2 regions of the Microcoleus sp. S13_B4 genome follow, and region 2 is predicted to be linked to the other one. Evidence: riboswitches for the same ligand, from Rfam matches in the RefSeq annotation. Region 2 holds a riboswitch; the other holds the start of a gene.
What was found. A riboswitch is a leader RNA that binds a small molecule or an ion and turns the genes downstream of it on or off. The one in region 2 is predicted to bind cobalamin.
Positions count from the first base shown of each region.

Region 1: another riboswitch for cobalamin. It lies ahead of QT994_RS12370 (DUF1636 domain-containing protein); the one in region 2 lies ahead of QT994_RS17825 (hypothetical protein).

Region 1 covers NZ_JAUBPU010000017.1:41,328-56,431, forward strand. The annotation lists gene cynS (cyanase) at 1-213, shown strand, start outside; gene clpX (ATP-dependent protease ATP-binding subunit ClpX) at 441-1,823, shown strand; gene QT994_RS12355 (type IV pilin-like G/H family protein) at 1,890-2,477, shown strand; gene QT994_RS12360 (serine/threonine-protein kinase) at 2,469-3,743, opposite strand; gene QT994_RS12365 (serine/threonine-protein kinase) at 3,831-5,837, opposite strand; cobalamin riboswitch at 6,107-6,253, shown strand; gene QT994_RS12370 (DUF1636 domain-containing protein) at 6,276-6,686, shown strand; gene cobW (cobalamin biosynthesis protein CobW) at 6,977-8,011, shown strand; gene QT994_RS12380 (GTP-binding protein) at 8,194-9,165, shown strand; gene QT994_RS12385 (WD40 repeat domain-containing protein) at 9,303-10,391, shown strand; gene QT994_RS12390 (metal ABC transporter permease) at 10,659-11,495, opposite strand; gene QT994_RS12395 (metal ABC transporter ATP-binding protein) at 11,656-12,375, opposite strand; gene QT994_RS12400 (metal ABC transporter solute-binding protein, Zn/Mn family) at 12,466-13,542, shown strand; gene QT994_RS12405 (DUF7219 family protein) at 13,806-14,066, opposite strand; gene QT994_RS12410 (metallothionein) at 14,356-14,523, opposite strand; gene QT994_RS12415 (metalloregulator ArsR/SmtB family transcription factor) at 14,672-15,082, shown strand.
Region 2 covers NZ_JAUBPU010000034.1:36,347-51,450, reverse strand. The annotation lists gene QT994_RS17870 (hypothetical protein) at 1-1,677, opposite strand, end outside; gene QT994_RS17865 (glycosyltransferase family 4 protein) at 1,715-3,046, opposite strand; gene QT994_RS17860 (tetratricopeptide repeat protein) at 3,123-3,593, shown strand; gene QT994_RS17855 (hypothetical protein) at 3,607-3,738, shown strand; gene QT994_RS17850 (glycosyltransferase) at 3,743-4,699, shown strand; gene QT994_RS17845 (antibiotic biosynthesis monooxygenase) at 4,756-5,037, opposite strand; gene QT994_RS17840 (diacylglycerol/polyprenol kinase family protein) at 5,430-6,131, shown strand; gene QT994_RS17835 (ABC transporter ATP-binding protein) at 6,288-7,136, opposite strand; gene QT994_RS17830 (methyltransferase domain-containing protein) at 7,265-8,131, opposite strand; gene QT994_RS17825 (hypothetical protein) at 8,151-8,591, opposite strand; cobalamin riboswitch at 8,748-8,892, opposite strand; gene QT994_RS17820 (Uma2 family endonuclease) at 8,931-9,509, opposite strand; gene QT994_RS17815 (ABC transporter substrate-binding protein) at 9,717-11,132, opposite strand; gene QT994_RS17810 (ABC transporter substrate-binding protein) at 11,241-12,638, opposite strand; gene QT994_RS17805 (PspA/IM30 family protein) at 12,741-13,547, opposite strand; gene QT994_RS17800 (leucine-rich repeat domain-containing protein) at 13,919-14,593, opposite strand; gene QT994_RS17795 (SPFH domain-containing protein) at 14,891-15,104, opposite strand, start outside.

The DNA.
Region 1 (15,104 bases), on a different contig from region 2:
GCCTCGGTTCCAGTTGACCCTCTGCTTTATCGATTCTATGAAATAATGAAGGTTTACGGGATGCCGCTCAAAGCAGTGATTCAGGAAAAATTTGGTGACGGGATTATGAGCGCGATCGACTTTACTTTGGATGTCGAGAAAGAAGCAGACCCAAAAGGCGATCGAGTGAAAATAATTATGTCGGGAAAATTTTTGGAATACAAAAAATGGTAAGGCCGTGCAGCTTTATTTTCAAGTGAAAATGAAAAATTCAAATTTGCTCGAATGACTCGTAACTAATGACTAAAGCCTCAAAAGTGTTAACTTAGAAATAGAGATCGCGAAGCTTGACTGGCTTGGGTGTCCGATCGGGAAACCCTTCTAGGGCAAAGCTAAGGTCGCTCCCGCCGCAACTTCCCAAGTCGAAACAAGCAACCGCAACCGTAAAGTAAGAGGCAAATATGTCAAAATATGACTCCCATCTCAGATGCTCCTTTTGCGGCAAGTCGCAAGAGTACGTCCGCAAGTTAATAGCTGGGCCCGGCGTCTACATTTGCGATGAATGCGTGGAACTCTGCAATGAAATTTTAGAGGAGGAGTTCTTTGACTCCAGTAAAACAATTGGTCAACAGATTCCCCAATCAGAGGTGCGAGAGTCTCAGGGACAAGGAACGCGGCGCCCGGGTCGATCGAATAAATCGAAAATCGTTTTAGCTCAAATTCCGAAACCCACAGAAATTAAGCAGCATTTAGACAACCACGTCATCGGCCAGCATTCAGCAAAAAAAGTTCTTTCTGTCGCAGTTTACAACCACTACAAGCGCTTGAGCGTTGACCAAGCTAAAGATAACGACAAGCCTTCCCCCGACAGCGATGTGGAACTGCAAAAATCCAACATCCTCCTAGTTGGCCCCACAGGTTGTGGCAAAACTTTGTTAGCACAAAGTTTGGCGCAAATGCTCGAAGTCCCCTTTGCGGTAGCCGATGCAACGACGCTGACAGAAGCTGGATATGTGGGCGACGATGTAGAAAATATCTTGCTGCGGCTTTTGCAAATGTCCGATTTTGATGTCGAATCGGCACAGCGTGGCATTATTTATATTGATGAAATTGACAAGATTGCTCGCAAAAGCGAAAACACTTCGATCACCAGGGATGTATCGGGAGAAGGAGTGCAGCAAGCGCTGCTAAAAATGTTGGAAGGAACGGTGGTTAATGTGCCCCCGCAAGGCGGCCGCAAACATCCTTACCAAGATTTTATTCAAGTTGACACTAGCAAAATTCTATTTATTTGTGGCGGTGCTTTTGTCGGTTTGGAAAAAATAGTTGAACAGCGTTTGGGTAAAAAATCCTTGGGCTTTATTCAGCCAACAGAAACCGATAGCAACTCAACTTTGCCGGCGAAAGACAAGCGGGCCGCTGATATTTTGCAGCAGGTACAGCCGGACGATTTAGTCAAGTTTGGTTTGATTCCTGAGTTTGTGGGGCGGATTCCGGTGGTAACGGTGATTTCGCCGCTGGATGAGGCAGCTTTGATGCAGATATTGACCGAGCCCCGAAATGCGCTGGTGAAGCAGTATCAAAAGCTGTTGAAGATGGACAGCGTGGAGTTGGAATTCCAGCCGGAAGCGCTACGGGCGATCGCCCAGGAGGCCTATCGTCGCAAAACTGGCGCGAGAGCTCTCCGCAGCATTTTAGAGGAGTTAATGCTCGATGTCATGTACGAGTTGCCTTCTCGCAAGGATGTGGCTAACTGTATGATTACTCCTGAAATGGTCGAGAAGCGATCGACTGCTGAATTGCTGTGGCATCCCGCATGGCACAAACAGCACGAAACTGCTTAATTTCTAGTCTGTAGGGTGTGCGGCGCGCACTCTACAGACTTAGCAAGATTTTAGGGCACTAAAAAAATGTCAGCAGATATAGATAAAAAAAGTAAAACATACAGCGTTTCACTATCCAGTTTGCTGGTACGGACTGTAATTTACAGCGGTTTTATGGCTGGTATACTAGCATCTTTTTACAATTTCAAACTCAATACTATTGTCATCTCAAGTAGTCCGAAATCTCCGGCACTACAAGCAGATCTGGCTTCGATCAATAAAGCGCAGGAAGATTACTATGCAAAAAATAACAAATTTAGTGATTCCCTGGAAGGGTTGGCTATACAAGGTCTCAGCAAAGCTCAATATTATTACCACATTGACTCATTATTAATAAACCCAGTTCAAACGTTGGAGAATAAGCGCGAACCAGCACAATTTGAAAGCGCGATCGCATTTTCTAAAAAGCTGGATTCCGTTAGCGAAAAAGACTACGATCCAGTATATATAGGAGCAGTATTTGCTTTCAAAAAAGATGTTAGCAATCAACTAATAACTATTTCGGCAATCTGCGAAAGCGAGCCGGAAAAGGAGGTGGATCAATTCAATCTGATACAGCCAACTTTTGACGGCACAGAAATTCACTGCCCGCCCGGTACAAATATTTTAAGGTAATACCTTTAAACTATTTTGTGTCATTCTTTGATTGTCTAAATAAAATTCAAACTTCCAATTCCCAGGCTTGTCATCCTTTGTAAAATTGTACCCGCACCAAGTATTTAGTCTATCTGCCGTTGTTCTTAAATGAGATCGACCGTCGGCTGCCAATTTTCCTTGAGAGTCAAATACGCGACAAGTACCGTAATATTCTCCCGGTGAAAAGTTAGTAACACTGACAGCAAAATAGACTTTATGTGTTTTTTTTAAAGACACAAAATCTATAATTTTATCCGATTTTAGTTCGCTAGTTAACATCACTTGAGTCACAGGTTTTAACTTCGGTTTGCTGGTTTCTGGTTGGGATTTAACTACTTGTTGAGGTTCCTGAGATTTCCAAATAAATGGGAGTAAAATAGCAGCACTTGCTGTCAACAATCCGACTGATATCAGTGCAAGTTTTGATTTTTTAGGCGGGCGAACTACATTGAGGGGAATCAAAGCGTTGAGGGCCGCATCTGCGGAAGCATAGCGGTGTTTAAAATTTGGTTCCACCATTTTTTGCAGCCAGTCAAGAAATTCTGGAGTTAGCTGCGGCAAGCGATGTTTAAAATTAATCCGCCCTGTCTCGTCCATCAAGCTGCCAACTTCGGTAGAATTGATGCCGATTAGCAAGCAAATTAGCGTGGCGCCGAGACTGTATAAATCGGATGCGACTGTTAGCTGGCGGTTGAACATTTGTTCGGGCGGCATAAAGCCCAAAGTGCCTTTGACAACGCTGCTGGCAGCCACTTCTCCCCCCCCGATTCTAGCAAATCCGAAATCGACCAGGCTGACATTCATCCTGTCATCAACTAAGATATTTTCGGGTTTTAAATCTCTGTGAATAACAGGCGGCACCCGATTTTGCAGGTATTTGAGTATTTCTAACACAGAAATAGCAATTTGCTTAGTTTTTTGCGGTGTTTGCTGGCGGGAATTTGCGAGAGAATTAGCATTTTTGTATTCCTGCACCATGCAAAAACCCGATGCAGTTTGGAAAGAATCTAAATAACGGGGAATGTTGGGGTTATCGAGTTCTCGCAAAATCTGAATTTCTTTTTCATAAGCTTGATATTCGGTCCAATTAGCACCTGTCTGGGCAAATTGAAATTGTTTGACAACAACGGAACGTTTTGTATTAATTTCAGTAGCGAGATAGGTAACTCTACCGCCCGCGCGGTTGTGTCCGAGTTCGCGAGTTACTTGATAGCCGTAGTTGGAAAAATCAGGGAAATCATTCATAGGTTCGTAATGATAAGTTCTGTCACAAAAAGGTTTTTAGTAAGGACTTTAGTCCTCAATAACTGAGTAAAACAAGCGAGCAATTGTTTAAGGTTTAATTAAACTTGCTTGTAATTTGCGATACTTAGCAAGGATTCTATTTGGTTTAAAAACACTCATCTCAAGTAATGGAATACCAGTGACAGCTAAAGAGGCGATTATAGCTCCTCCTACAGCTACTATTTCCATTGGTTCAACCCATTCTCGTTGGGCGACAACGTTTAAAAACAGTCGAAATGCTACTACCAAGCTAGTACAAAATCCGGTCGTAAGAAAAGCTATTTTGTCATTATAAATGTTAATTATTCTTCTGAGGGTAGTCTGCTCGTCAATCCGATTATGAAAAATCCTATAAACTATCATGCAACACAAATAAACTATCATGCAACATAAATTGCTTAGGAAAATAAAAAATGCTGCATTGAAAGCCTCATCGAATATCATTGCCACGAAAGAAAACAATGCAAACAATGCAAATAATAAAAATTGCCCGATAATAGCAATAATCATAGCCAAATTCCTATTCATCATACTTCCAAGTGCAGCTCCACATAAACTAAAGAATATCAGCGCAATTACCATCCCTATCGAGGCAGCAATTGATAGAATTGTATTGTTCGATAGGGGTAAATTACGAATAACTTCAGTAACAACAGACAAAACGAAAAAATATAAAATTAATCCTATTAGCGATCCTAATACTCCTCCTACCCAAGTTTTTTTATTTCCATGTGATTCTGCTAAGAGTGTGATTTCAGCAACTGCAAATCCATAGACTAAGCTCATAATAATACCCAAAGCAATGTCATAGTTGCTGCCCATACTAAATAGAAAGCCGAATAACACCAACCAGCAGATCAAAATCAGGTTGCCCTTAGACAATAAAGTAGTTAGTTTTGGTATAGGAAGGAGAGCTGTTGTGACTTTAATTTTGAGTTGATAAGTGTCGGGTTCGGAATTTGTATGGAAGATTATATAGCGCTCATAAGCTTGACTTGCCAACAATTGTTTGGTATCAACTAGGATTTTGACATCAAAATTATTGCTCTCAAATTTCTGCGGCTCAAACGAGATCCAAGGGTGATCGTAAGGTGTATGCGGCGGATCATTCGGATGCGGCGCGACTTCCCATCTGCCACAAAGCATTGTATCGGGAATTGGGTTGCTAATTGCGATGGTTTGTGTTATTGTTTCTCCATATTCTGTAGCGGCAAATTCCAGCGTATCGCGCTCAATTCTCACTTTCGGCAAGCTGCTGACATCCAAAGATTCTAGTGCAGCTAAAGCATCAGCAGCCGACTGATATCTATCTTGAATTCTCGGCGCTACCATCCTTTCCAGCCAGTTCATCCAACCACGCTGTAACGGCGGGACTAAATGCCGGAAATGAATGCTATAATTCTCATCAATTAAGTTGCCTATTTCCCCCGATTTTATACCAGTTAATAAGCAAATCAGCGTCGCTCCCAAACCGTAAAGGTCGGATGCTTCTGTCAGTTGGCGGTTGAACATTTGCTCGGGCGGCATGAATCCCATCGTGCCTTTGACGACGCTGCTAGCGGCGATATTTCCACCTCCTATCCGAGCAAAACCGAAGTCTACTAAATAAACATTGAGTTCGTCATCTATTAACAAGTTTTCTGGCTTAATGTCGCGGTGAATTATCGGCGGTTTCTGAGATTGCAGGTCAACTAAAATCTCTAAAGTTGCGATCGCAATTTGCTTGATATCTGGCGGCGAAAAAGTCCGCGCGACAGCAGATTCGGCATTTTTGTATTCCTGCACCATGCAGAAACCGCTGTCAGTTTGAAAAGAATCGAGATAGCGGGGAATGCCCGGAAAATCCAGATTTTGCAAAACTTTAATTTCTTGTTCGTAAGCTTCGTATTCTGTCCAGCTAGCACCTAATTGGGCAAATTGAAATTGCTTAATTACAATTAATTTTTTAGTATTCGTATTTTTCGCTAAGTATGTAACTCTGCCACCGATACTGTTGTGTCCGAGTTCTTTTTCAATCTGATAGCCGTGAGTGGAAAAATCGGGGAAGGCGTTCATATAGTTTGTAGTAATGTTCTTGTGGGAGGGGATTCTAGCCCGTCATTAACAGGCAAGATGCCTGTTACACAAACAGTGAATTTTTTTTGAATGGGTTTCTATCCTGTCGGCAACAGGCAAGATGCCTGTTACACAAAGAGTTATTTTTTGGCGTGGGTTTCTATCCTGTCAGCAACAGGCAAGATGCCTGTTCCACAAAGAGTTATTTTTTTTTGGATGGATCGAGATTACCAACATAACTTTTTTCCAAAAAGGCGGCAAGTGCGGTATGATGTGATTTCGCGATCGGTTCTAGCGGGGAGCAGCCGTTAGAGGAAACGGGGAAAGTTCGGTGCAAGTCCGGCGCTGTCCCGCAACTGTAATGAAACTGTTGTGGTTTCTCAAGTCAGAATGCCCGCCGATATCTAACTCACTTTTGAATGCATCTGCGAGGTACGGATGATAGATGGAATTAAGACGGCTGTACGCACAAAGCACAGTCTATTTGTTTGCACTGCTTGCGCTAGTGTTTGGAAAAACGGCAAGCGCGAAGGCAAAAGCGGCGGTCAACAATTTATGGAAAATTTGTCGCAACTCGCTAAAGATTGGGAGTTTTCTGATAAGTTTGAGATTCAAGAGGTTGAGTGCATGAGTGCTTGCAGTCACTCTTGTGCGGTGTCTTTTGCTGCTGTTGGAAAGTACACTTATCTGTTTGGCGATTTACCAGCAAATGAGTCGGAAAGCGTCGAGGCTGTACTCGAATGCGCGGGTCAATACTATGCTAAATCGGACGGTTTGTTGCCTTGGTCTGAGCGTCCTCAAGCTCTGAAAAAAGGCGTTTTAGCAAAGATTCCGCCACTACCAAATTAAAGCCTTTCTCCTTACCCTGCTCGGCCCATTGGTGACAACTTAACGTCAAACCGATCGTCTCTCTTGTTTTTATCGACATCTAGATCCCCCCTAACCCCCCTTAATAAGGGGGGGGAAAAGAAATATTCTCAAAGTCCCCCTTCTTAAGGGGGATTTAGGGGGATCTAGACTTCGCTTTTAAGCGACTTTTATTGTAGATTTCAGTCTTAAGTTGTCACCTACGCTCTCGGCCTGGGAACGCCTAGCCTCGGAACAAGATATCCCACCACCAAATAAGCACAAAATTATCAATGCACAAAATTCCTGTTACTGTCATCACTGGTTTTCTCGGTAGCGGCAAAACTACTTTAATTCGCCACTTATTGCAAAATAATCAAGGTCGCCGCATTGCTGTTCTGGTGAACGAATTTGGCGAAATCGGAATTGATGGAGAACTGCTGCGCGATTGCCAAGTTTGCGACGAAGAAGAAAATGCTAGCAGCAATATTGTTGAACTAACAAATGGTTGTCTTTGCTGCACTGTTCAAGAGGAATTCTTGCCTACTATGCAGGAATTGTTGAAGCGCAGAGAACAAATTGATTGTATTTTAATTGAGACTTCGGGCCTGGCACTTCCTAAACCTTTGATTCAAGCTTTCCGCTGGCCAGAAATTCGCACGGGTGCTACTGTAGACGGTGTTGTTGCTGTTGTCGATTGCGAAGCTATTGCTAGCGGTACTTTTGTCGGTGATATTGATGCTTTGATGGCACAGCGACAAGCTGATTCTAGTTTGGATCACGAAACTCCGATCGAGGAATTGTTTGAAGACCAGTTAGCCTGTGCCGATATGGTACTTTTAACGAAGGTCGATCGCGTAGATGCGGAAACTCACCAGAAAGTCCAAAGCTGGTTGCAACAAGAGTTGCGTCCAAGTGTGAAAATTGTGCCTTGCAAAGGTGGCGAAATTAACCCTGATGTGCTATTGGGATTTAATGCGGCGGTTGAGGATGATTTGGAGTCTCGCCCGAGTCACCACGACACTGAGGAGGAACACGAACATGATGATGATATTAACTCGACTTTCTTTATTGCCGATCGCGAATTTGAACCTGAAGCATTGGTGAAAAAACTGCAATCCTTGATGCAGCAGGAGGAAATCTATCGGATTAAAGGGTTTGTGGCGGTTCCCAAGAAACCGATGAGGATGGTGTTGCAAGGTGTGGGTTCGCGGATAGAATATTTTTACGATCGTCCTTGGCAACCTTCCGAGATCCGCCAAACCAAACTGGTGCTGATCGGTCGAGAGTTAGAGCGCGATCGAATTGCAGCTATAATTAACAACTAATTGTCATTTGAGAGGGGCGGGTATATCGATATTTTGAATTGCAGCAAATATTATTGGTAAAACTCGCCCCTACAAGCTCTCACGAACAATTTATTAACATTCTTTAATATTGTGGGCGCTGCCAGCAGGTCTGGTGTAGAATAGCGATAATGGTTATCATTGTACAATAAGTGAGGTCAAGTATGGTGACTGCTGGGGCGATCGAATCAGTTCCTGTTACCGTTCTCACGGGTTATCTCGGCGCAGGCAAAACTACGCTACTGAACCGCATTTTAACACAAGAACACGGAAAAAAAGTTGCAGTCATCGTCAACGAATTTGGCGAAGTAGGCATCGACAACCAACTGATAATTGATGCCGACGAAGAAATTTTTGAGATGAACAACGGCTGCATTTGCTGTACAGTCCGAGGTGATTTAATTCGGATTATCGGTAACTTAATGAAGCGGCGAGACAAATTCGACCACATAGTCATCGAAACCACAGGTTTAGCCGACCCCGCACCCGTAATTCAAACCTTTTTTGTAGACGAAGATATGCGGCAAAAATTACTGCTAGATGCAGTTGTCACCGTAGTAGATGCCAAGCACATCTGGCAGCACTGGGACGCAGACGAAGCTCAAGAACAAATTGCCTTTGCAGATGTAGTTTTACTCAACAAAACTGATTTAGTGAGTGACGACGAATTGGCAGAATTAGAAAAGCGAATTCGTGCAATGAATGCAATGGCCAAAATCCACCGCACCCGCAACGCTGAATTAGCAATGGATGCTTTGTTGGGCGTTAAAGCGTTTGATTTGAACCGGGCATTAGAAATCGAACCAGACTTTTTGGGCGAACACACTCACGAACACGACGAAACAGTTACCTCAGTAGCCATAGTAGAATCCGGCGCCCTTGACCGCAACAAATTTAGCGATTGGATTGCGGAATTGTTGCGAACTCAAGGCCCGAATATCTTTCGGACAAAAGGCATTTTGAATATCGCCGGAGAAAACCAGCGATTTGTTTTCCAAGGAGTACACATGGTGTTCGATGGCCGGCTGGATAGACCTTGGAAAGCTACAGAAACTCCGAAAAATGAACTCGTGTTCATCGGTCGCAATTTAAATGAAAATCAATTGCGAGAGGATTTTCATAAATGTCTGGTTTAACTGACATATTGAACCATTTTTAATAAGCCTTTTAGGAACTGGAAAGATGCCTGTTCCACAAGAATAAAATTCATTCCTTGTGGAACGGGCATCTTGCCAGTTCTTAAGAATAGTGCAACATCTCAGATTCAATAAATATGGGTAAAGAAAAGACAAAGAAAAGTGAACAAACCCTGGAAATTCATGCCAAAGCAATGCTGTCTGACTACGTAACTGCTGTTACTTGGTCGCCCGATGGCACAACTTTAGCAGTTTGTTCTGCTGCGGGCGAAGTGATGCTGGCGAAAGTAGGGGCAATTCATGAATTGTCCTTGCAAACGCTACAAACTGCCACGGGTAAATCAGCCGATTGCTTGTCTTTTTCTCGCGACAGTAATTTCCTAGCTGCTGGCGGACAAGATGGAAAAGTACGAATTTGGCGCGTTAATTCTAGGGAATTAATTGCTGATTTGGACAACCAGCGCGTCTGGGTTGACAAGTTAGCTTGGAGTCCCAACTGCAATCAGTTAGCTTTCAGCATGGGCCGCTACGTTCAAGTCTGGAATGCTGAGGATAATGTTGTTGAAGTAACGCTGAATTTCGACTCATCATCTATCCTCGATTTAGCATGGCATCCTATGGTTCAATATCTGGCAGTTAGCGGCTATCAAGGTGTCAAAGTTTGGCATGGCGAAGACTGGCACGAAGACCCGGAAATTTTATCAGTACCTTCTGCAACCGGTGCAATTGCTTGGTCGCCACAAGGGGAATATTTAGCTTGTGGCAATATGGACAATACTTTAATTGTTAATGAATGGGGCAATTTTGAACCCTGGGTAATGCAGGGTTTTCCGGGGAAAGTTCGGGAGTTAGCTTGGTCGGATAAAACTAATTCTTTGGGTGCACCTTTGTTAGCCGCTTCGAGTTCTCAAGGCATTTCCGTCTGGGAAAAACACGCTGATGAAAGTGTCGGTTGGCATTCTTGGGCGTTAGAAGTGCATGAAAATGTGGTAAATGCGATCGCCTTTCAACCTAACACATTTTTATTAGCTTCCGCAGCCGCAGACGGTCAAGTTTGTGTGTGGTCTGAAGCAGAACAATTGCTGCAAATTCTAGAAGGTGCAGAGGGCGGTTTTTCCTGTCTCGCATGGCATCCCGCAGGCCAGTTTCTCGCCGCGGGCGGCTGTGGAGGTGAATTGCTTGTTTGGTCACAATCTATGGACGACAAAGAGTTCAGGGGGTGCTAAGTTTGTAGCAGGGCGATCGCACCAGTTTGACCAAAACATAAAAATTAAAAACTTGGTCTTGACAAAATGCTAAATTACAATAACATTTTAGTGACTGCACTATCCTCAAAGGCGATCGACAATTACCACCCAACAGCAATTTCTCGAACAACTCTACAGTATTCTCGACCAAAACCACCTGCTGAAACACCCGTTCTACCAAATTTGAAACGAAGTAAATAAACTCGACCGAGCAATCGCACAACAGATAGAGTGCGTCCAGGACTGTTATCCTCTCTTTCTTGTCAAAATTCCTTGACTGGGACTGAACAGCAAGGCCCCTAAAAATAACCCAAAAATAACTAATACAATTGCCGCCCCAGACGGCATATTAAAATAATAGCTGAGATACATACCCGTCACGCTAGCTGTAATCCCAATAATAGCTCCCAATCCCATCATTAAATGTAGCTCTTTTACCAACAAATACGCCGTTATTCCCGGCCCGATTAACAGAGAAATTACTAACAGCGCCCCCACAGTTTGCAAACTCGCAACAATCGTCAGCGTAATCGCCGAAATCATCCCCAAATAAATCCAGTTTACAGGCAAACCGGACGCTTGCGCCCCCAGCGGGTCAAAAGTATAGAATAGCAGTTCTTTGTAAAGGAGTTTAACCGCTACCAAAATAATCAAAGTTATGACAAAAGTCTGCTGCACGTCAGCAGGTGCAACTGACAAGATATTCCCGAACAAAAACCCGTCTAAATCTAATTTGGTTGTCCGCAACAGGCTAATTAGCGTGACGCTAATTGCTAAGAAAGTAGATAAAATTAATGCCATCACAGCATCAATTTTTAAACGAGATTGGGATTGAATCCACGCCATAATTACCGCGCTGATAATTCCCGATATAAACGCGCCGATCGAAATATTGAAACCTAAAGAAAAAGCTACTGGCAATCCTGCTAATACTGAATGGGCAATCATGTCAACCATCATTCCCATTTGCTGTACAATCAAGTAGGAGCCGACAACCGCGCAGAGAATTCCTAGCAAAATGCCGACGGCGATCGCATTTCGCATGAACTCGAAGTTGAGTGGCTCAATTAGTAGGTTTAACATTGAATTAGGTCAATAATAGGATTTTTTCAACTACAATCAACTGCACAGGCGGGACGCCCGTGCCACAATCAACTGCACAGGCGGGACGCCCGTCCCGCCATCAACTGCACAGGCGGGACGCCTGTGCCAGAATCAATTTTAAAGATAAATCTTTTTTTGCTTACGCTGAAACTAAACTTAAATCGTATCCATAGGCTTTTTGAATATTGGCTGCGGTGAGGACTTCCAGGCAGGAACCAGTTGCAATTAACTGCTTATTTAGCAATAATAAATTGTCGTACTGTTTTAAAGTTTCGCCTAAATCGTGGCTGATTACTAGCAAGGTTTTATTTTCAGATTTTAGTTCGGCAAAAATATCGAAAATAATTTCTTCTGTTGCTTTGTCGATCGCGTTAAAAGGTTCGTCGAAGAAGAATAAATCGGCTTGTTGGGCGATCGACCTTGCTAAGAAAATCCGCTGCTGCTGCCCGCCAGACAGTTCGCCAATTTGCCGATCGCGCAAATCCCACATTCCCACCCGCAGCAAAGCAGCTTTGACCAATTCTTGCGACTGCTTCGAGGGGCTGCGAAACCAACCAGTCTGAACGGTTCGCGCCATCATCACCGCATTCCACACCGTAATCGGATAATCCCAGTCAATTTGCGATCGCTGCGGCACATAAGCCACCCGCGACAACTGTGTTTTCAACAACCGCCCCTGATATTTTACCAAACCCCGACAGGCCGGGATCAATCCCAACATGGCTTTCACCATCGTGCTTTTCCCCGCGCCGTTGGGGCCGAACACACCAGTTAATTGCCCCGATTCTAAATGGAAATTCACGCTGTTGAGGGCCGAAACTCCGCGATAATTGACAGCCAAGTCTTGCACTTCTAGCATAATTAGAGATTTTGAGAACGATTCTTGTTCGTAGCTACTAGAATAGGATAACTCGAAAAAGCAATAACGATTATCGTTCCAAAGGTGAAAATGTTAAAGAAGTTGCCTGGAAAAACCGCCAGATTGTGGGGTGCGACTGTTTTGGCAATTGGCTGCGGAGTGGTTGGGTGCAGTGGAGGACAGAACGCCAGCAATCGGACGCCCGAGAGTCCCGCCGCCACTCAAACTCAAGCCAGTCGGGCCGCCAACTTGCCCAAAGTCGTCGCCACAACTGGCGTTATTTGCGACATAACTAAAGAAATTGCTCAAAGTTCGATCGACACCACCTGTCTAATCAAGCCGGGAGACGACCCCCACGCCTACCAAACCAAGCCGGAAGACCGCAAAGCGATTGAAACGGGCAATTTGATTTTATACGGTGGCTACAACCACGAACCCAGCATCATTAAGCTAATTGAATCTAGCAGTAATTCCGCGCCCAAAATCGCCGTCCACGAACTCGCTGTTCCCAAACCGTTGATGGGCAAACATGAGCACGAACAAGGTGAAGAGAAAGCGGAAAACAAACCCGATGCAGAAGGCGAAAAAGTCCCTGACCCTCACGTTTGGCATAACCCTCAAAATGGCATCCGTATGGTAGAAATTATTCGCGATGAATTGAAAAAAATCGCTCCCAGTAATGCTCAACTTTATACAAAAAATGCAGCAATCTTAACAGATAATTTGCAAAAAATAGATACTTGGATAAAAGTTCAGATTGCGACAATTCCCGCCCAAAAACGCAAATTAGTAACAACTCACGATGCTCTGACTTACTATGCCGATGCTTACGGTTTGGAGATTGCTGGAGCTTTGCAAGGTGTGACGACAGAGGAACAGCCCACAGCAGCAAGAATTGCCGAATTGTCCTCAGAAATTAAGACCGCAGGAGTGCCGACAATTTTTGCCGAAACTACAACTAATCCGAAGTTGATGCAGACTGTGGCGAGGGAGGCAAATGTCAAAATTTCCGACAAGGAACTCTACAGCGACGAGTTGGGTGGTCCCGGCACTGGTGCTGATACATATCAGGGAATGCTGAAAACTAATACTTGCACGATTACTTCTGGCCTCGGTGGTAATTGTACTGCCTTTGCAGGAGAAACTGCACCAAATCCCAAACCATAGAGTTCCTAAAGTGCGCCTACCAAGCACTTTACATTTCAATACGGTTCAGTTAAGCTCGCTCTCCCTGGCGCACCCCTTTTTAAGGGGGGGACAAGAACTTACTCAAAGTCCCCCAACAACCAGGGGGATGCGAGGGGAATCTCCGAGGAATAAATAGTTTTAACCCAAGCGTATTGCCTTATATTTGTTGGGTACGCAGCAAAACGCAGCGCTCGCAATCGCAGGGGTTTTCGATTGCAAACGCTGCGTTTGCTGCGATGACTTTAAGGTGAATTTGGCTCGTCGGTACTGGGGGGTTTTTGACCAATTCCCAATTGCTTCTTAGAGGATTTTAAGTCTTTCCAAAGCATCTTAATATCTTTATAGGCTTTCTCAGCGCTAATTTTCCCCCCAGTTTCCAGCGAGCAAATATAAGTTATTTTTTGAGCAAACTCCTGCAAGTTGGCGTTAAACGCCAAGTTTTCTGGCGTGAAATCACCGTAGTAGCGATTGCGAGGATGTAAAAAATCTTCCCGCTCTTTCATTGCCCCCTCCTAATTAAACTTTTGGTATTCAACTTTTGGTTCGGTCTCTGCTTTTAATAGCACTATGGGTACTCAGTATCGCGGCGCTAACTTGCTTCTATTGTATTGCGTAAGTAGCAATTGTGCTTTTTCGCTCTGTATTTAGTCTATTAATGCAGTCTTAACCTTAAGTTAGCTTTATTTTAACTTTTCTTTAACCTAAAAGCACAAAAATTGGGAAATGCGCTGTTCGCATCTCCCTTTAGATAGGTTTTAGAGTGGTTGATTAATCTTTGGTGAAGCCCAATATTTACTTGTGGCACTCGCAGCCGGCGTGGCCGCAGCCTTGGCCGTTGGGGTGGCCGTCAGCGCAAGCACTGGAACAGTATTGTTTGCCGTCTTTTTCTATGGGGGAACTGAGGCTAACAACACACACGCATGAAGGACAGGCACATTTTGTTTGGGTGGCGGTAGTCATACTTTAGATTCTCCTGGTGGGGTTGTTTGTCTCTACTAATATCTGAACACATATTCAGACATTAGTCAAGGGAATGTAAAACTTTTGTAACAAAAGGTTTGCCGATCGCACTAAAATGAAAATGAGAATTAAAACTAGCCGGGAAAAGATGTCACCCAACTCTGCTGTTAATGGAGCGATAAGTCAGCCTCACCAAGAAAACGATACACCAACGTGCGATTCATCGCACCTAGTTGACTGTTGGCGAGCCGGGGACATCCAAACACAAGTTCTCAACACCGCAAAAGCCCAGCGGATGGCAGAGTTTTTCAGTCTTTTGGGAGATGCGAATCGCCTGCGGCTGCTGTCAGTTTTGGCAAAACAAGAACTGTGCGTGTGCGACTTGGCTGCGGCGTTGAGTATGAGCGAATCAGCAGTATCGCACCAGTTGCGGGCATTGCGGGCGATGCGGTTGGTAAGCTACCGCAAGGTTGGGAGACAAGTTTTTTATAGTTTACTCGATCGCCACGTTTTGGAACTTTACCAAGCAGTCGCCGAACACTTAGACGAAGCAGAATGAGCTTTTGAGCATGGGGCAGGTT
Region 2 (15,104 bases):
TACCTGCACCTGATACCAAACTTGTTCTCCTGCTAATTTTAACTCGTTGTTCGGTTCTGGTTCCAGCCAATCAGCGGGGTTGACACTGCTAATTAAAGTAGCAGAACCCATAATTTGACTTTTGTGGTCTTCTAGATTTTCAGCCTGAGAAACTGCTTCCTCAAGTTTGTTGACCAAATTCCGAATTCGACTTCTTGTGTCGCTGTCGGTATCTGATTGCTGATCGAGCCAATTCATCGCCTCGCGAGTTCCGTCTTGAGACGCTACAATCAGGGCGCCCCAAGCCTTGACATCGGCGTCAGCGGAATTCACTCTCAAGGCGGCGTCTACGCGGTTCCAGATCCGCCCGCTGTCCTTTTTGAGGGTTGTGGCAATTTCGTGACTGTTGCTCGGATCGGCTTCAAATACTTGCAAAGCTTCGCTCCAACGGCCGTCTATCAATTCTGCGAGAACTTGTTGACCGGGACTGGCCCAAGATGCGATCGCCTGAGCCCGAGTAATTTTAGCGTGAAATTCGATCGTTTCTAGCTGAGCTTGTGCGACAGCGGGCCAATTTTTGCCGGCTTTCCCCTTCGCCAAACGCATGACATTTAATGCTGGAGACCACAGCCCGCTTTTGGCAAGTCGCAGCCCATTTTTGTAAGTCTCGTCATTGAAAGCAATTTCTTCTAAAGAAATCGGCGTTAACTGAACGGGGTTCGGCAAAAATTTGCGCGGGCCAATTTGATAAAGGGTAAATTGCGGCTCTAAACCAACTGTTTGGTCGATCGTCAACTGCGGATTTGAACCCTTAACAATTTGTTGCCAATTCGGCGGTTGTCCAGCCGCACTCGCCCACTCCAACAGCGGCATTAAATGATTTTGGCTGGGGTTGTAGCGAACGACTTGTCCGTAGGGAATTTTCTTGTCGCCCTGCTTTAGTTGACCGCTGACATTAAACCAAATGCCGGAGGCGGGGGGCTTTCCGTCAAAGCGGCGCAGGTCTGTTAGGGGTAGCGGCTGATTCGAGGCTTGATTGTTAGATGTAGAGTCAGCTAAAGAAGCCATGACAAAAGATTCCGCAGGGCCTTCTAGATTCACAGAACTGGCTAACTGAAAATACTGCTGTTTATCGGAATCTGGATCGGGAAGTTGCACCCGCTTGTACACTCGAAGTTCGACAATTTGACGGCAAGGATTTTTGCAAACAGTAGAAGCATTAACCGTCCTTTCCACCATCACCGGCAAGAGCAAATCGGAAAGAGAATTATCGCCGGATTTATCAACCGGAAGCGGCAAGGCTTCTCCGGTTACGAATCCCAATTTGCGGACGCTGGCTTTGATTTGATCGAGAGTTTGGATCGAATCTCTGCTACCTGTAGGCAGGCGCGACCATCCCGGTACAAACTGAGAGATCAACTTGTTGCCGTTAGGATCGACAATTAGCTGATAACTCAGCCAAGCGCCGCCTCCCATTAAAGCTGCACAGCCACCCAAGATGCTGAGGGCTGTCAAATTAGCTATCAGTCTTTTCCAGGGATATCTGGCGCGAGTTGGGGGAGTAGGTATTAGAAGCTGGGACTCTTGAAGATTTTTGGGGCGTCGGGTTTGGCGGCGGCGTCTTGTCGGAGGAGGAGCAACTTTTCGATTTTCTGGGGGTTTGGCTCGATTTTTTGAGGGGTTAATTTTTTGTTCCATCGTCCCATTTAAGAATTTAGATTTAAGAATTTAGAGTTTAAAATTGCAATAGCCGATCGTACTGCCGACCTATGATATCCCAAGTGTATTGGCTTTCAACGAGCGATCGAGCGTTGACAGAGAGCTCCTGTCTTAGCTGCTGATTTTCAAACAAACTGGTGATCGCCTCAACATACTCCTGAACTTTGTTCGCCCGCAAGGCCCTTATCAGTTGTGGGCCGCCATCGACGGCTAAACCCTCCAAACCTCGATCGCTCGCAACGACAGGAGTTCCCGCCGCCATCGCCTCCAAAGTTTTATTTTTAATCCCAAACCCAATCCGCATCGGCACCACACAAACAGCAGCTTGATGCAAATATTCTGCCACCCTTTGCACCCGGCCTACTACTTGAATTCCGGGAAGTTCCCCCAAGGCGAGCACTTCCGGGACTGGCGAGGCCCCGACAAGGGTGAGGGTAGCATCGGGATAGCGCTGCTGCAAAGGCGGCAGTATTTGCAAACTGAGAAACCGCGCTGCGTCAATATTGGGCAAATTGTTCATTGCGCCTGCAAAAATTAAGGTATGTCCTCCCGGATCGATCGACCGATACGGAAATTGAGTTAAATCTACGCCGTTAGGAATTACATCAATGGGAGGTACAAAAAAATCTTGTTTTCCTCGCACCCGAACCGGAGGCAACAGTAATTCTAGGAGTTGCTCTCTGTCTGTGGATGTTGTGGCAACAATCCGGGAGAATTTGGAACAGTAGCGTTTTTCGTAGCGGGCTAGTAGTGGTAAATTTAGTCGATCGCGCAGCGGTTTTTCCGAGGTTCCGGTTGCTAACATTTCCCTGCAAGTTCCCCAAACGGAACTGTGAATGTTTGCCACTGTCAGCACTTTTTGCCGCCATTCTGGACGCACGTAAATCTCGTTAACGCTATGCTCGCAGGTGACAGCATCGCATTTGTCTGCTGTTACCAATTCGTCTGCCCAATTCTGCATTGCTTGGGAGTAGCTTGAGAGTACGTTCGGAGGCGTCCCGAACAACAAAAATCGACTGAATCTGTGGAATTTTCCTATTATTTCAGAGAACCCCCCCTGGTTAAGGGGTTCCGGCAAAAAATCCCCATCGGGTTCTGGATCGAGTCTTAGCCCCCCCTTGACAAGGGGGGGTTGGGGGGGTACTTGCGGGCTAGGAAAAACTGCTAATTCTGTGACTTGCTGGCGCAATGCGTCGATTTGTGCGTCGGTGACATCGGGCGATCGTACAGTGCCGAGAATTACATCATGCCGCCGACTCAAGTATAGCAATAAATTAAACGTCCTTACCTGAGTTCCTCCGCGGCTTGGCGGATAGGGAAAAGTCGAGGAAAGCATCAAAATCTTCATGGGATGTGGAATAAATAAAGTTGCCGCTTGCGCGATAAAATTGATTGATAAAATCTTTTTAACAATCTTCGCACCTATGGACGAATTATCTGTTAAGGCGCTGCTCGAAGACTTGAAAAAGTCCGACGAAAGCGTGCGCGATCGGGCAACTACAGAACTCTGGCGCACTTGGTTTAACCAAAAGGGTGAGTATGGGATGCAAATTCTCAGGCGATCGCAAGTTTCACTGGATGCAGGCGATGTTAGCCACGCTTTGGATTTGCTGACGAAACTGATCTCCGAAGCGCCGGATTTTGCTGAAGCTTGGAACCGGCGCGCCGTACTTCACTATACCCAAGGCAATTATAAAAAGTCGATCCAGGACTGCGAAACCGTCCTCAAACTGAACCCGGTTCATTTTGGAGCGCTGCACGGTCTGGGTTTGTGCTACGCTGCCTTGGGAGAATACATAAATGCTATTCAAGCTTTTCGTCGCGCTTTGGAAATTCAACCGTTTGCTTTGGTGAATCAAAAGTTAATTCTCGAATGTACTGCTCGTTTGAGTTAAAATCAACTGTGGAGTGAAGGAAGAAGGAAGGAGGAAGAAGGAAGAAGGAAGAAGGAAGAAGGAAGAAGGAAGAAGGAAGAAGGAAGAAAATCAATGGTTTCAGGATTTTTTTGCAATCTTAAATCTCAAATCTCAAATTGTCTAAGTTAGTGCCGAAAATTAGCGTTTGCATTCCTACTTACAATCGAGTGCATCTGCTGGCTTGTGCGATCGCCAGCGTGCTAGATCAAACTTATACAGATTTTGAATTAATTATCTGTGATGACGGTTCTACTGACAGCACTCCTCTGTTGATGTCGGAATTTGTCGATCGCGGGATTCACTACATTCGCCACCCGCAGAATATCGGCAAGAGTAATAATATGCGATCGGGCTTTGCGGCAGCAAGGGGCGAATATTTTATCAAGTTTGACGATGACGATCGCCTCAGCGCGCAATTTCTAGAGCGGACATCTGCTATTTTAGATAAAGACCCCAGCATCGATTTTGTCAGTACAGATCACTGGGTGATCGACATTAACAATTATATTGACGAAAGCCAGACAAAGCTCAATTCGCAGCGCTGGGGGCGCACCGAGTTGTCGGCTGGAATTATTGAAAATTTGCTCTCCGCAGTTTTTCTGAGACAAAGTTTGCAAATAGGGGCAACTTTATTTCGCCGCCGCGCCCTGGAAGAAGTCGGATTTCTGCGGCCGAATTTGCAAAATTGCGAAGATAACGATTTGTTTGTAAGACTTGCGATTGCGGGCAAAAAATGCTATTACTTACCGGAGCTGTTGATGGAGTATCGATTTCACGCAGGACAGCAAGGAGTCGATCGGGCAATTCCGTATTTAAGTGATAAATTGCGCTATTTGACAGGCTACGAATTTGAGTCCGAGAAGTTGGAAAGAGTCAGGCTCCAAAGGATTGCCGAAACTCAATTAGCGCTCGGTTTGCGGCTGATTGAGGTGGGTGAAACTGCAAAAGGGCGCCTGATGGTGCGAGCTGGAAAGTCTGTTTCTACGGCGAAAATGTGGGCGGGTTTGGGATTGTCGCTGCTGCCCGTCGAGTTGCGTCCAAGGGCGTTTGAGTTTGTGCGGGAGTTGTTGAAACGGGAGTTGTGAAGGCGTAGGATTTCTACAGAATAGGCGGCCGCTTCAACCGCCAAGTCTGATTACTTTCACAATACTCCTGACTCTAATTGGTCTAGATAGATAAACTCAGGAGCTTTAACTCCCGCTTCCTCTCTAATTTTAACCAGTCTAGGCGACTCAAAAAACGCCCGAGCATCTGCGATTGATGTCCAGACTGAAAAATGAACAATTTTGTTGGGTTCATTTTCATACTTCAAGACTTGATACGAACGCTCGCCCGCTTCTTTTCGGATGCTTTCAGCATTATCAAATACCTTTTTCCAAGCTTCATAGTTTTCTACTTCATGAATGATTAATACATATTGCATAGCAATCAGATTCTCCTAGAAATTCACAACTTCCCGGCTTCGGCTTCTTCCTCATCTAACTCTAGAAAAAGCCCCTCAACATTCAGAACTCAATCGTCATCAGACAGGGGCAGATAGTCTAAATAAACAGTCTGTTTCAAAATTTTTCATACCAAATCTAACCGCTCTGACTCTGTTAATCGCTCAAAGGTATCCAAAATTTCTTCTACTAAAATAGTGATAGCTTTTTCCCTAGACTGGCTTATAGCATAGCACAGGTTTTAAGTAGACCAACCTAAAAAGACATAACACCCAGCTCCCCGCAGCACTTTAAGCCTGCGGGGTTATAACCTCGATCGCACTTTACGTTTAAAGTAGTAAATAGTGCCCGATCTAAGTTTTTCCTAAATATCGTGTCTATATTTTCTGAAATTCCGACTGTGTGGTTGCAAATTTCCCTCGTGGGAGTCTGGCTGGGTTTGATTTTACTGGTAGCTGAGGGCTTAAATCGCTTTACTTCTGTCGATGCTGAGGTATCGCGGAAGGTTGTTCACATCGGTACTGGAAATGTGATTTTGCTGGCTTGGTGGCTGGAAATACCCGGTTGGGTGGGGATTTCGGCGGGGGTTTTAGCAGGTGCGATCGCCCTAATTTCTTACCAAGTTCCGATTTTGCCCAGTCTTAACAGTATCAACCGGAAGAGTTGGGGGACTTTTTTCTATGCTGTTAGTATCAGCGTTCTCGTGGCTTGGTTTTGGCCGCTGCAACATCAGGAATACGCTGCTTTGGGCATTTTAGTCATGACTTGGGGCGACGGATTGGCTGCTGTCATCGGCCAGAAATACGGCAAACATATTTATCGAGTTGGGGGAATTCAGAAGAGTTGGGAAGGTTCTGCAACTATGTATTTGGTGAGTTTTGCGGTTAGCAGTTTGATTTTGCTGGTGGTTCAAGGCAATATTTGGCAAACTTGGGCGGTGTCGGCTGTTGTAGCTTTGGTTGCTGCTACTTTGGAGTCGGTTTCTAAGCTGGGAATTGACAATCTGACTGTGCCGCTCGGCAGTGGGGCGATCGCCTTTTTCCTAAATCAATTTTTGATAATTGGTAATGTGTAATCTGAATTTCCCCCCACGGGGGCGTTGCTGGATACAGGTATGAATTCAAGATTTCGCAATTGCTATAAACCAAGGCGGGTGAGTTTTGTAAATTCAAGCGAAAAGGTAATTCATACCATGAATCAGCAACGCCAATTATCAATTGTCTAACTCTCCTTAAAGCAGCCGACGTGCTTGTAAAATTTGTTGTTGCCATTGCTCGAAAGCGGGGATTTTTGAGCGATCGTCTGTTGGAAACATCGCCCTTATTTGCTCCATAAGCTCGATCGCCAGCGGTACGCCAAGCTGCAATTGCTCCAAAACCTCCCGTTGAGCAAAAACGGTTTCCGGTGTTCCTTCTAAAATCAATTTTCCCCGATCCATTACAAACACCCAATCAGCCCAGCGGTAGATGAAATCGAGGTCGTGACTTGCTAAAAGAATAGTGGTTCCGGCGCTGTGAATTTCTTGAAGTAAACCGATCAGTTGTCGGGTGTGACGCGGATCGAGATAGGCGGTAGGTTCATCTAACAGCAGCAGTTTGGGCTTGAGAACCATGATATCGGCGATGGAAACCCGCTTTTTCTGCCCCAAACTGAGATTGTGAATTGGTTCGCGGGCGAGTTCACTTAAATCGAATTGCTCGATCGCCTGCTGCACCTGTTGAGCAATTTCGGATTCTCTTAAGCCTAAATTGTACAATCCATAGGAAATATCTTCTTCTACCGTCGAAGCTACTAATTGATGTTCGGGATTTTGAAAGACGAGTCCGATTTGTTGGCGCAGTTGCATCAAAGATTTGCGATCGTAGCGAAAGGGTTCACCTTGCCAGCTAATTATTCCCTGTTGCGGTTGATATAAGCCATTTGCTAACAGAAAAAATGTAGTTTTGCCACAGCCATTTTGACCGATCAGCCCGCACCGTTTCCCAGCGGGGACTTTTAGATTTAAACCCTGAATTGCCACTCGCGAACCGCAGGGATAGGAGTAGGAAGTGCGATCGAATTCGAGAATACATTCAGACATATTCGTTATTTTTTATTTTTTATAGCCTTGTTCCCAGGCAGAGCCTGGGAATAAATACCCGGAGGCTGTGCCTCCAATTACCGATTACCGATTACCGATTACCGAGACCAATCTCCATTGTATTTGTGTCACCCTTCATCGGATTTAGACAACTGCCAAAGTTGAATTTCATAACACAAATGCTGCTCAAAAAGTTTGCCAGCCTCCAATCCTTCAACCACCAGCTTCTTGAACCAGCGACGAAATATCCAGCGCAGGAATTTGTGGACGGGCGGAACTGTTATCGCAATTAAATCTGCAACATATATCATTGTATTTAGTCCATATCGGCGGAAAGTATCGACATACAAATCAATTGTTGGCAAAATATGAGCGGAAATATCCTCAGTTTTTACTAAAGTGAATCCAGCCTGCTTTAATGCTGCATGAAGTTCCGTAACCGCATGACAATTAGAGAACATTCCCTCTGTATAGTTACCATCAGATCGCAGCATATCAGCCAGCAAAACGTAACCGCCCTGATTGAGGATTTTGGCGGCACCGTTAGCAATATCAACAGCCGACATATACTGGCTACTTTCGCTAAAGAGAATAAGATCGTAGAAATGGGTTGCTTTGAAGTCTTCAAACCTCGTGAGGTGGAAGATTGCCCGATCGCCCGTACACTTAAGAAAGCGCTGTTGTTGGAACGGATCGGGTGCGAGCCCTTCGACTGCAAAACCTCGATCGAGCAAATAAGCCGCATTTCCGCCAATCCCGCAGCCCACATCGAGTATCGTATGAGTGCCTTTGGGGATCGCATCCAACAGTTTTACAGTATAAGCTTGCTGAGCGAGGCGCAATCGTGCGATCGTTAGTTCGTCAGCGGGCACAGGTAGGGTTTCCCAATAGCCGTAGTGAAGGTAGGGCGAATCTGTCAGGCCCAAATAGTAATTAAGCGCTGCATTTTGGTAGCGAGTTACCTTGGAAATTTCGATGGATTTTGGCTGCGACATTCGGAAAATTTAGTAAGTTTTAGGATTTAGGGCAGAGTTGAAATTCTTCCCAGCGCTTGCATACTTGTTCATAGCACTCAACAGGAGAAATTGCCAAGTTTTGCAATAAATTGATATCAATCTGACCGTTGGCGATCGACAAAAATATAATTGCTTCCTTGGGTTCGTAGCCAGCAATGATTTGGAGCAAATTTGAAACAGTGTTTTCCTCTATTTCTAGTTGTTGCAAATAAACGGTTGCCTCCAAGTCGGAAATAAATAGCAGATCGTACTTGATAGTATCTACGCTCCAATTCACATAGCCGTTAATGGGAGTATTAATTTTGCAAGCAACCAAGCCCCGTCCTCGATGCAAAAAGCCATTCCAAGCAGTATGTCCGATCGGCAAAATATTCTGGTGAATAAACAAGTTTTGCCAGTAGCCAAAACTACCCTGCCAAACACTATCTTCAATTCGCATTTTTTTCCCATTAAAATAAGATATGCTTCAGAACACAGAGCAAATTACACCAGCGTTCATCTGTGTTTATCTGCGGATATCTGCGGTTAAAAAACCCCAATCCAATAATTTTAAAAATAATAAACTCACCATCATCCATACCTCGCAGATGAAAAACAACAGGTAAACAAATCGGCGGGCATCCTGACTCAGAGTTCCAACGATCTCATTACAGTTGCGGGACAGCGCCGGATTCGCACCGAACTTTCCCCCTTACGTCTGATGACTGTTCTCCATCAGAGCCGATCGATATACGGGAATATTACCACTATTTGGGATGTTTGACAAAAAACCGTCCGCCTATTCACCAAACTCAATATTTTCATACAAATCGGCTAGCGAAATTTCCACAGCAACAGATGTTAAAATCAGCCGATCGCCCATACAGCTATATTCCGAAAATATCCACTTATTCGCATCAGTTTTAGAGTATTGCTCCACCTGTAGCCGATATTGATCGATTAATAAATATTCCTGAAAACTAGGAATACTGCGATAAGCAGCAAACTTTTCATCGCGATCGTAAGCTCTAGTACCTTTAGACAGCACCTCAGCAATGAGCAGCGGATTCGTAATTGTATCCGTCCGTCCAGATTGCAACTCGATCGGGCGCGCTACCACCATCACATCCGGGTAAGTGTAATTATTAAGCTGCGGAACCCAAAGCCGCTGATCCGATGCAAAAATACTGTAAGGTTTACCCTTGAGACTCACCCTCAAAATAGCATTTAAGATGCTGGTAATTTCATTGTGATGCGGTGCGCCACCAGCCATCAGAACAATCTCCCCATTTATAAATTCATGCCGATCCTGAGAATTGATTTCCAATTCTAGATATTCCTCAGCCGTGTAGGTTTTGGTTTCAACTTGCGCGATCATACACAACGCTCTCCTTTAATCTACTCCTTTCAGTTTATCTTAAAAATCCTGCTAATCCAACAGAAAAGTAGATTTTAATCATGCTCAAAAACAGGCAAGATGCCTGTTCGACAAAGAGGGAATTTTATTGTGGGGCGGGCATCCTGCCCGCCCCTAAAAGGCTTATTAAGAATGTGCAAGATGTGAGTGCGATCGCACTTAACAAACTTACCGCAGCGGGACAAAGTTATAGCCAGTGCTTCCTCCTTGTTTAACTTGCACTAAAATCGGCTTACCAGCCCGATCGCCCGTGGGCAAAAACTTCACATCCTCGCTTGATCCCGGTGTTGAGAAATTCGGATTTCTGAGTGCTTGTTGCAAGCCTTCCCGCGTATTGCTTTGCCGCAAGCCAGCGATGACAGCTTGAGTCGCATCAAAACTCATTGCTGTCCGCCAATTTACTACTCCTCCCCAGCGCTGACTGGCATTTTTTGGGAAAGTGCTGCCGGGATTAGTTTCAGGATGCCAGGAAACAGCCAAAACAAGCCCGTCAATGTCTTTTTGCCCGTCTTTGAGCGTTTGAAAGGTGTAAAGAGTTGAACTGCCGTAAAGCGCCAATTTGCCTTGATTTGCACGGGCTAGATCGATGGCGCGATCGAGGCGCTCGATGTAGGGTGCTAGCATCAATCCTTCTGCTCCTTTGCTAACAGCATCGGCAATGGCATTGCTGGGATTAAATGTTGGCGCTGACAAGTCGCAGACAATAGGAACTAATCTGCCGGCTGATGCTGAAAGAGAGGCAATAAATTCATCCTTAAATGAAGCGCTGCCAGCAGCTTGAGAGTCGTAGCAGAAGGCAATATTGGCTTTGCCTGCTTGTTTGACGATATACTCTGCTAAAGGAGCAGTCGTCGAGCCACTATTTAGCACAGTCCGAAAAATATAGCTGCCAAAACCTGACAAATTATTCGTACTGCTGGTAGGTGTCACCATCACCAGTTTATTTTCCTGATAAATTGGAGCGGCCGCTAAAGACGCAGTGCTGTCATTGTGTCCGATTACCGCTAGAATTTTCTGGTCATTTGCTAATGCTGCTGCAACTTCTTTGGCAACTTCTGGACGGTTATTGTCATTGACAATTTCCACTTGCAAACCGACACCGTTAATTCCTCCCCTAGCGTTGATTTCATCTTGAGCTTGGGCGACACCTCGGAGGATTTCTTGGGCGATGTTGGGGTTGCTGCCGCTCGGCACGCTGACGGCAATTTTCAGAGAAGTGCGATCGCTTACTCTCGCATTATTCAAATAGATTACCGTTTCCGGATCGTTGCGATTTTGTTGCAGCGAAGCCTGAAATTTTTGAACAGCTTCTTTGTAATCTCCTTTGGCAAAAGCTGTAACGCCTGCTTGCTTTTCGGCTGTTGTTTGCGATGTCAGCAATATCTGATTTCCTAAACTCATGCGAGTTGCGATCGCACCCGATGGACTCGTTCCCGATGGACTCGTTCCCGATGTAGGTGTATCTGAACTTTTGGATGCGAATAAACCGGGAAGTAATTTGTATGCGCCAAACCCAATTAAGCCGAAAATGATTATAAAAACAATGGGTGGCGGACTTTTTCTTTTGTTAGTATCTTGATACATGATTTTTTCTCCTTATTTTGATATTGTTTGGAGGCTCTTCCTCCGGGTACGCATTCCCTGGCAGAGCCTGGGAACAAGAATAATTAGTCCGATCGCACGAAAGCAAACTTACCGCAGCGGGACAAAGTTATAGCCAGTATTTCCTCCTAATTTAACTTGCACTAAAATCGGCTTCCCCGCCCGATCGCCCGTGGGCAAAAACCTCACTTCTTCGCTTGATCCTGCTGTCGAAAAACTCGCATTTCTGAGTGCTTGTTGCAATCCTTCCCGCGTATTGCTTTGCCGCAAGCCAGCGATGACAGCTTGAGTCGCATCAAAACTCGTTGCGGTTCGCCAATTCACAATTCCTCCCCAGCGGCGGCGGGCATTTTCTGGGAAAGGGCTGCCGGGATTGGTTTCTGGATGCCAAGGAACGGGCAATACTAAGCCGTTAACGTCGCTTTGCCCTTCTTTTAAAGTTTGAAAGGTGTAGAGCGTAGTGCTGCCGTATAGTGGCAATTTGCCTTGATTGATGCGAGCCAGAGAGATGGCACGATCGATGCGATCGATGTGGGGTGCTAGCATCAATGCTTGTGCTCCTTTGCTGACAGCATCGGCGAGGGCAACGTTGGGATTAAAAGAGGGTATTGAAAAGTCGCAAACAGTGGGAACTAATTTGCCACCAGCAGCAGTAAGAGAGGCAACAAATTCATCTTTAAATGATATGTTATCGGGTGCTTGGGAGTCATAACAAACCGCAATATTAGTTTGGCGTTCTGTTTTAACTACATATTCTGCTAAAGGAGCAGCCATGACGCTAATATTGGGGACTGTGCGAAATATGTAGCTGCCAAATCCAGAGAGATTATTGGCAAAGCTCGTCGGTGTCACCATTACCAGTTTTTCTTGCTGATATATCGGAGCAGCTTCGAGAGATGCGTTGCTAGCATTGTGTCCAATTACTGCTAATATATTCTGATCTTGTGCCAATGTCTTTGCAACTTCTCTGACCACTTCTGGACTGTTGTCATCGTTGACAATTTCTACTTGCAGTTTGGCGCCGTTGATGCCACCGCTAGTATTGATTTCATCCTGAGCTTGGGCGACTCCCCGGAGGATTTCTTGGGCGACATTGGGGTTGCTACCAATGGGGACGCTGACAGCAATTTTTAAGGGAGAACCTTTGGTGGCTGTGGCCTTATTCAAATAAATAATGGCATTATTCAAATAAATAATGGTTTCGGGATCGTTGCGATTTTGTTGCAGCGAATCCTGAAAATTTTTGACGGCTGCTTGGTAATCTCCCTTGACAAAAGCTTGAACGCCGGCTTGTTTTGCTGCTGTTGTTTGGGATGTCAGCAATATCTGATTTCCTAAACTGATGCGATTTGCTATCGCTCCCGATGTATCTGAGCTTTTTCCCTTGAATAAACCGGGAACGAACTTGTATGCGCCAAACGCAATTAAGCCGAGAATAATAAAAACAATAGGCGGCGGACTTTTTGTTTTGTTAGTATCTTGAGACATAATTTGTTCTTCTTATTGCGATATTGTTTGGTGTTTGGATGCAGAGCCTCCGGGTATTCCCAGGCAGAGCCTGGGAACGATAAAATAACCTACAATTCTCGGTCAATTCCTATTCTCCTTAACTGGTAAAACGTGCGGTTGATTGTACAAATTAAGTTCTAGCAGTCGGCGAGAAATCTCGTCGTCCAGCATCATGTTGTCGAGGTCTGCCGTCAGTTTTTCAGCCGGATTTTCCGATAATTCGACTAAGGCATTGGTTTGCAAGTAGCGCTTGTGGATAGATGACTGTGCCTCTTCAAATTGCGATTGCGCTGAATCGGTACTGACGCTGCCGTTCACTTTGGCAATATCCGCTAATGCCTCATTTACTTCTGACAAATCTTTGAGGTTTTGCAGTTCCATTTTGTAAGTTTCTAAACGCTGGCGTTCGCGATTCAATTTATCCTTATTTGCTATCAAAATTTGTTCGGATTGAGCAACTTGTCCTGCTAATGTTGGCAGCAATTTGTCAATGGCGATCGCTTTTCCCATCGCTAAACGTGCGGCTGCTTCATTGCCGTGATAATTAGCGAGAGTTGCCTGCTGTTCTAGTTGCATAAATTCTTGACGTTTGCTGTCATATTTCTGTTTTGCTTGTTGATAACTTGCAGAAATTTTGGCAACAGATTCAGTTAACTTAAGCACCGACTGCTGCATGGAGTGCAGCGATTCTTGGGCAACTTGCACCGCCATTTTGCTGTCAGATTCAGGGGACAATCCCCACAGCCAATTCCACACGGCTTTAAGTTTGTAACTGCCGCGATTGCCCAACAGCCCGTGAATTAATTTGAGTGCGGCCAGCGCCGCTATACCCAACACAATAAAAGCCGTCGGGTTGGGATTATTTTTCTGTGGTTTTTGTTGAGTCATTTGGCATTCTCCTTGATGAGTTTACTCGGCCATTTTTGGTGTGAATCGAGCAAGTTATGTCGGCGAAAAATATAGTTATCCAGCAGCCTCATGTTTGTGTTTGGAGTGATAACCAGAGAACACTGACACCAACTTGAATCAATTTCAATTGAATACTGTTAACATAATCAAACAAGCTACGCTGAAAGTCAATTCATATAATTCATTGATTGATCTCATAAAAGTCATATTCAAAAAAAATGTTGCAATTAACCCTTGTACTTCTACAACAGCCTGTTGCGATACAGCTATGGTAAATTCATCTGTTTTTGTGCAACTATAAATGGCATAGTCTTGTACCTCTAATTGTCTTAACTGTAAAGTTGCAGCATTTAATTGCTGAGTTCCCAGTTGCAGATAGACTCTGGCTTGAGAGGACAAGTTTTGGGGGCGATCAGATTTCCGCTGAGTCCGAGATCCTTAAGTTTAGTCAAAGATTGCAATGGTTTAATGTCGCTGATTTTATTGTTGCTGAGATTGAGTAAAGTCAGGTAAGTCAAGGATTGCAATGGTTTAATGTCGCTGATTAGATTGGTGCTGAGTTCGAGAAAAGTCAGGCTAGTCAAGGATTGTAAGGGTTGGATGTTGCTGATTTGATTGTTTATGAGTTGGAGATAATCCAGTTCAGTCAAGGATTGTAAGGGTTTGATGTCGCTGATTTTATTGTTGCTGAGGCAGAGATAAAACAGGTTAGTCAAGGGCTGCAAGGGTTTAATGTCACTGATTTTATTGTCCCTAATGACGAGCAAATTCAGGTTAGTCAAAGATTGCAAGGGTTTAATGTCACTAATTTGATTGTTGTCGAGGGAGAGTTCAGTCAGGTTAGTCAAAGATTGCAATGATTGAAGATCGTTGATTTCATTTCGGCTGAGGTCTAGTTCAGTCAGTTTAGTCAAAGATTCCAAGGGTTTGATGTCGCTGATGTCATTGTTATCGAGGTCTAGTTTTGTGAGACTTGAAAGTTTCTGATTAGCCGCATCGCACTCAGTAGTCTTAGATTTCCGCAACAACACTTCAACAGTATGTTTAGCTTCAGGACTCAGAGAAGCTTTTTCGCGACATCAATCACCAAATGTTTTGTTTGCGCTTTGCGTTTCTGCTGCTAAAACCGAAAGTCCATTTCCACATGATCCGAGACCGATCGCACTAAAAGCAACTACCACCATCAACCTTGACAAATTCACGTATTTCTGTATAACCATAAACGTCATAATCTTGCACCTCTAATTCTCTGAACAGTAAAGTTTTAGACAAAAAGCTTTCAGAGAGGACAACCGTCCTCTCTACAAAGTGCACAAATCAACTCAAATATCTAACAATTCACCAAATGCCGAATCAATATCAATCTCAGCAACAGCCACAGACTGAGAAACTGGTGAATGATTAGGAGACTCCGGTGACTTCACCGAATGCACTTTTGCTACTGGTGATTCGGCCACAGGTTCCACAACAACAGACTTAGATTTTTTGACATTAATTACAGGTGATTGTGCTCCATTTTCTCCATTTTTACTGGTT